DNA from 2 places in the Nostoc sp. JL23 genome. Region 1 is predicted to be linked to the other one. Evidence: riboswitches for the same ligand, from Rfam matches in the RefSeq annotation. Region 1 holds a riboswitch; the other holds the start of a gene.
The links. A riboswitch is a leader RNA that binds a small molecule or an ion and turns the genes downstream of it on or off. The one in region 1 is predicted to bind cobalamin.
Positions count from the first base shown of each region.

Region 2: another riboswitch for cobalamin. It lies ahead of HWQ42_RS33315 (DUF1636 family protein); the one in region 1 lies ahead of HWQ42_RS02820 (hypothetical protein).

Region 1 covers NZ_JABXKN010000021.1:17,397-20,769, forward strand. Annotated here, with positions in the region: gene HWQ42_RS02815 (hydantoinase/oxoprolinase family protein) at 1-1,238, opposite strand, end outside; cobalamin riboswitch at 1,552-1,695, shown strand; gene HWQ42_RS02820 (hypothetical protein) at 1,669-1,977, shown strand; gene HWQ42_RS02825 (DUF1636 domain-containing protein) at 1,998-2,408, shown strand; gene HWQ42_RS02830 (hypothetical protein) at 2,571-3,035, shown strand; gene HWQ42_RS02835 (methyltransferase domain-containing protein) at 3,054-3,373, shown strand, end outside.
Region 2 covers NZ_JABXKN010000153.1:112,841-116,213, reverse strand. Annotated here, with positions in the region: gene HWQ42_RS33330 (DUF4359 domain-containing protein) at 1-120, shown strand, start outside; gene HWQ42_RS33325 (sirohydrochlorin chelatase) at 373-1,098, shown strand; gene cobA (uroporphyrinogen-III C-methyltransferase) at 1,095-1,874, shown strand; cobalamin riboswitch at 1,924-2,096, shown strand; gene HWQ42_RS33315 (DUF1636 family protein) at 2,118-2,537, shown strand; gene HWQ42_RS33310 (cobalt-precorrin-6A reductase) at 2,541-3,299, shown strand.

The sequences.
Region 1 (3,373 bases):
TGAATAACAATATCTTTATCTAAAGGTAAATTGCCATCAATGCCAAACACTGAGGGAAAATATTGTGGATGAATTTTACCTAACATCACATTGGCATCAGTAACCGCTAATGGCCCGCCACGTCGATAACAAGCAGGCCCAGGATTTGAACCAGCAGATTTAGGGCCGACACGATAACTAGAACCATCAAAAAAGAGAACTGAACCACCACCCGCAGCAATGGTATTAATTGCTAATACAGGAACTCGCATCCGCGCCCCAGCTATTTCTGAATCTAGTTGTCGTTCATACTCTCCTTTAAAGTGGGCAACATCTGTACTTGTCCCTCCCATATCAAAGGTAATAACTAACTCAAAACCTGCTCTTTTACTAGTCTGAACTGCGCCAACAATACCGCCAGCCGGGCCGCTTAAAATACTATCTTTGCCTTGAAATTGTTCGGCTGCGACTAAACCGCCATCAGATTTCATAAACATTAATTTGACTCCGGGTAACTGACTTGCTACTTGGTTAACATAGCGGCGCAGAATCGGAGTTAAATAAGCATCGACTACTGTTGTATCTCCTCGGCTAACTAACTTCATTAAAGGACTAACTTGATGGGATACGGATATTTGGGTAAAGGCGATTTCTTGGGCAAGCTGGGCTATTTGTTGTTCGTGTTTAGGATAGCGATCGCTGTGCATAAAAACAATAGCGCAACTCCGAATTCCTGTATGGTAAACTGCTTGCAAGTCACTTTTAACTTGTTCAATATTTATGGATACTAATTCATTTCCGTTAGCATCATAGCGTTCATCTATCTCAATCACCTGCTCATAAAGCATCGTTGGTAAGATTATCTGGCGGGCAAAGATGTTAGGACGGTTTTGGTAGCCAATTCGTAGCGCATCTTTAAATCCTTTGGTGATGAGAAGAACAACGCGATCGCCTTTCCTTTCTAACAGCGCATTTGTTGCTACTGTTGTCCCAATTTTTACAACTTCTATCGCTTCATTAGGAATGGCTTCGTTGCTAGCAATACCCATAATATCTCGAATACCTTGGATAGCCGCATCTTGATATAGTTCGGGATTTTCTGAAAGTAGTTTGTAGACTATAATCCATTGCTGATTAGGCAGAGTCACAATTAAAAAACGTTCAGGATGTTTTGAAAGTCTATCGATAATTGCTTGATTATTAGTAACAGCAACAATATCTGTGAATGTACCACCACGGTCAGCAAAAAACTTTAACATTACTCTGTTTACTCGACACTATAGAGGTAGCATAACAATAGAATTTGGAGTGTTTATACTTCCTCAATTTTAAGTTTTGATTTTTCAGCTAGTGAGGCGAGTTAGCGTAGGCGTAGCCCGCACTTCTCTACGAGACGCTGCGCGTAGCCTTGCTTCCACGTTCGCGCAGCTGCCGTAGGCAAGTGGTACGACAAAGCTCAGTCACCATCGTAGACATCGCTACATCGAACCCAGGCATCGCGTCTGATAAATTGTAGCTATTGGAACCAGTAAGTTTTAAGTATTCTTAAATTCATTCATAATCATGCTATTATAAAACCAATATCAAATCGGTTCTGGTGGGGATCAGCCATCAGACGCAAGGGGGAAAGTTCGGTGTAAATCCGTCGCTGTCCCGCAGCTGTAATGAAGCTTATGCCTCAAAGTCAGAATGCCCGCCGAAAGTAACAGACAAACTTACATCCATCTGCGAGGTACAGGTGAACATTGCCATAAATATTTCAAAGATACATCAGTTTCACGCTCTCATAGTGCCAGAGATACGCCACGGACTACTCATGGCTATGAAATTATAGGCAGTTTATTGATAGTTACAATTGTGCTTTGGTGTCACTGTCATTTACGCTATTTTTTCCCTAGCGTGAAAGCTTTTTTAACATCATTTGTGCCAAATTTACTCAATAGCTATGTTGCAGTTGCACGACTGCGACAACATGTCATATCTGCGATTTGGACTTAATCCTACACACTTCAAAATTAATGCTCGACAAACAACATAGTTTATTTGTTTGCACGACCTGCGCCAGCGTCTGGCAAGATGGTAAACGAGTTGGTGAAAGTAAAGGTGAGCAACTACTACTACACCTTCATGAACTTGCACAAGATTGGGAATTGCGAAATAAATTCCTCATTCAGGGAGTTGAATGCATGAGTGCTTGTAACCATTCTTGTGTTATTGCCTTTACAGCAGAAGGTAAATCAACCTATCTCTTTGGTGATTTACCAGTCGACACTAGTGCATCTGATGTTTTGCAATGTGCTAGTCAATATTATGCTAAACCCGATGGTTTATTGCCTTGGTCAGAACGACCGGAAATTTTGAGAAAGGGGATTTTGGCAAAGATTCCACCACTAAATAAGTGGGCAAAATTAAATATAAGTTGTTGTTAATTGATAATTGGGTAAAATTTTTCAGTTTCTAATCTCTAGTACCTAAATCATTAATCTTAAAAGGAATAGAAAGTAATGCAGATTAAAACAGCAAGGTTAGGCGATCCCTGCATTGGTGAAAACCGGGAAGTGAAGAAACAAAAGCCTTATGGGAGGAAGTGAATGCGACCCTCCAATAGTGTCTGGCAAGGAAATTTTGGCTACTGGCAAAACAGCTTTATTCATAATAATCTGCTGGTAATCGGCTACACAGGATGGCAGGGATTTCAGTCATTTGGGCGGGGAGTTGTCATTTGTGATGTGGATACTAAAGTTACTCACCCTACAAATACAAGTCTTGATACAGTTCCCTTCACCCTGCAATTTCTACCCTCCGATCTGATTAGGTTCTACTTGCGCTCGTTTCAGGATTGCGGAGCTATATCGCAATCAATCTGCTCATCCATGATTTCATCAATTTTCCCAGCAGTGGTAACATACAATCCCCATCAAGATATTCTTCTAGTGCTAAAGGCTGAACCTCAGATTGAGGTTAATTTTTTACACCAACTAAAAATTACTCCAGCCGATTGCTACGAACAAGTTTGTAAGCGATGGTCAGAATTTAAACCAAGCTTAATGCCCTAAAACTTACTTTATTCCTCAATGCTCAAGCCAAAATCAAGCAAGATTCCGAAACCAACTCGCTACCAAAATGCAGCGATAGATTATTACATTGGACTCACAAATTCCGACTATCTCCATTACGGGTATTGGGAACCACTACCTACTCATGGTGAAGAATTAACTCTAACTCGTCTGCGTGTGGCGCAAGTTGCATATACAGCCAAACTTTTGAGTTTTATCCCAGAGGGGACAAAAACTGTGCTTGATGTAGGCTGTGGGATTGGAGGTAACGCAGCATATTTGTGCGAGCGCGGTTTCACTGTTGAGGGACTAGCACCCGACGCACTCCAGCAAGAGAG
Region 2 (3,373 bases), on a different contig from region 1:
TTCCTTATTTTTAGTGTTTACCGTACAGATTTAAAAATAAATTCTTGGATACCTTCATATAAATTTGAAACAGTAGGAGCTTTTGATCAATTTTATACTTACACTGCCGAAGAACAATAAGGGAAGCAACAGGGGAAGAATATACAGCAGAATTCAGGAGTCAGAATCGGCTGCGCTAACAGAAGAAAAACAAGCTTTATACCTAGTTTTGGAACGATTAGTTGTGTCCTTTACAACTTCAAATGCGCTGTAAAAGTGATTAAGAATACTTCTGTTTAGTAATTGATAATAGTTTCAATAATTACCAGATTACTTATGAACCCCGGCTTAATCTTAAGTAAGATATAGTAACTGATAGTTCAAGCTTTGCCGATGTCATCTGCCTATCTGCTATTATCTCATGGAAGTCGCGATCGCCGCCCAGAAATTGCTATGCAGCAACTAGCTAGTCTGATATGTCAGAAATTGTCAAGCGAACATTTGGTTGGCATCGCTGCTTTAGAAATGAGTCCTCAACCTTTACACGAGCAGATTCAACAATTTGCTAAAAACGCTTTTGGCGATTGCCCACATTCTCAAAATGAGAATCGCCTCAAAATTGTGCCGCTATTTTTGCTGCCAGGAGTGCATGTGATGACAGACATTCCCGCCGAAGTAGCACTCGCACAACAGGCTACTGGTCAAGATACAATCGTTGAGTTGCAACCATATTTAGGTTCTCATCCTAATTTAGAGAAATTGTTAGCAAAGCAAATAGCTGCTATCAAAGCAGAAGTATGGATTCTCTTAGCTCATGGTAGCCGTCGCCCAGGTTCGCAAAAAACTGTGGAAGCAATGGCGGCGAGTTTAGGAGCCGTAACTGCTTATTGGGCTGGGCCTCCTAGTTTAGAATCACGGGTGAAAGAGTTAGTAATTGCTGGTTATCGGGAAATTGCAATCTTGCCATACTTTTTATTTGCTGGTGGAATAACCGATGCGATCGCCACCTCAATAGAGGATCTAAAATTACAATTTTCTGCGGTGAATTTCCAATTGGCGGAGCCACTGGGAGCAAGTGCAGAATTAGCCGAGCTAATTTGGGATTTAACACAGAGATGAACCGCACAGAAAAACAGGAGAACAAGTATTTGGGAAAGGTTTATTTAGTAGGTGCGGGGCCAGGAGATCCAGGATTAATTACCCTGAAGGCGAAAGGTTTGTTGGAATGTGCAGATGTAGTCATCTATGATGCCTTGGTGAGTCCGGCAATTCTGGCAATGATTAATCCTCAAGCCGAGCAAATTAATGCTGGTAAACGTGCGGGGAGACATTCGTTATTGCAGTCAGAAACAACTCAATTGCTGATTGATAAAGCGCAAGATCATGCAATTGTAGTGCGGCTCAAGGGTGGCGATCCGTTTATTTTTGGTCGCGGTGGCGAAGAGATGGAAGAATTAGTCAAAGTTGGAATATCAACGGAAGTAGTGCCAGGTATCACTTCGGGAATTGCAGCGGCAGCATACTCAGGTATTCCTTTGACGCATCGGCTCTATAGTTCATCAGTGACATTTGTAACTGGTCATGAAGCGGTGGGTAAGTATAGACCGGAAGTGAATTGGAGTGCGATCGCTCACGGTTCCGAAACCATTGTAATTTATATGGGAATTCACAATCTGCCTTATATTGTGGAAGAATTAAGTACTGCTGGGTTGAATTTAGAAACGCCGATTGCTTTAGTGCGCTGGGGTACGCGACCAGAACAAGAAGAATTGATAGGGACATTGGAAACAATTGTCGAGCAAGTAGAGGAAACTGGATTTAGTGCGCCTGCGATCGCAGTTATTGGACAAGTAGTGAAGATGCACAGTATTTTGTCTGGCTGCCGCCCAGTTTGATAGTTGGCGAAAAGCTTGTTGTTTCGTATTCTCCGATAACCCTAGTGTATGATCGATAAGGTTATTCGGTTCTGGTGGGAGTCAGCTACCAGAGGTAACGGGGAAAGTTCGGTGCAAATCCGGCGCTGTCCCGCAACTGTGAACCAATTTGAGATTCAGGAACTAAATCGAAAATCTCAAATTGAGTGAGTCAGGATGCCCGCCGAGATAGATTTATTAGTTTCACATATCTGCGAGGTACAGATGACTACGACTGTAAATATTTCCCCAACCAGTTCTTTGGATGTTGCTGAACATACTTTATTTGTTTGCAAAACCTGTGCCAGTGTTTGGCAAAATGGAAAACGCTTAGGTGAAAGTGGTGGTGAAAAACTTTTACACCAACTTCAGCAGCTGGCACAAGATTGGGAGTTACGAGATCGATTCCCGATTCAGGAAGTTGAATGCATGAGTGCTTGTAATCGTTCTTGTGTAGTCGCTTTTAGTGCCAAAGGCAAATTAACATATTTATTTGGTGATTTAGCCGTTGATGGCAGTGCCTCTGCGGTACTGGAATGTGCTAGCCAATACTATGCTAAAGCAGATGGTTTACTGCCTTGGTCAGAGCGTCCAGAAGCAATGAAGAAGGGCATTCTGGCAAAAATTCCACCGTTATCTATCTAAATAATGCGCGTTTTGATTTTGGGTGGGACGGGTGATGCAGCAGAACTAGCTGCCAAAGTGACGACTATCCAAGGATTAGAAGTAATCACCTCTCTAGCTGGACGCACCCGCGAACCGTCAGTACCACTGGGCGATTTGCGGGTTGGAGGCTTCGGCGGTGCGGCTGGATTGGCTAACTATCTGCGAGTCATGCAAATCGACTTGTTAATTGATGCAACCCATCCTTTTGCGACTCAAATTTCCTTCAATGCAGCAGATGCGGCAACGGAAGTTGGAGTCCCCCGTCTGATGTTAATCCGTCCGCCTTGGGAAAAAGAAAGTGGCGATCGCTGGATTGAAGTTGACAGCGTTGCAGCCGCAGCAAAAACCCTGCAAAATCAGGCACAGCGGGTATTTTTGACAGTTGGTAGGCAAGAACTCGCCGCTTTTGCTCGCCTAGAGAAAATTTGGTTTTTGATGCGGATGATTGACCCTCCTGGCGATGATGCTTTAGTACCGCCGGGGATGGTATTGTGCGATCGCGGGCCTTTTACCCTCAATAATGAGAGACAAATTCTGATTGAGAATAATATTGATACCATCGTCAGTAAAAATAGCGGTGGCGATGCCACAAAGCCCAAGATTATTGCCGCGCGAGAACTAGGCGTGAAAGTTGTGATGGTAAATCGTCCAGCCATACCGCCAGGAGAGCAGGTTAGCAATGTTGATGCTGTTTTGGTATGGCTATGCGTAGGCGTAGCCCGCCGTAGGCATCGCTGCTAAGTAATATATAGCGCTTCTCGAATGGAAGCAATACATTTTGACCTCTCTCCAAACCTCTCTCCTTTTAGGAGAGA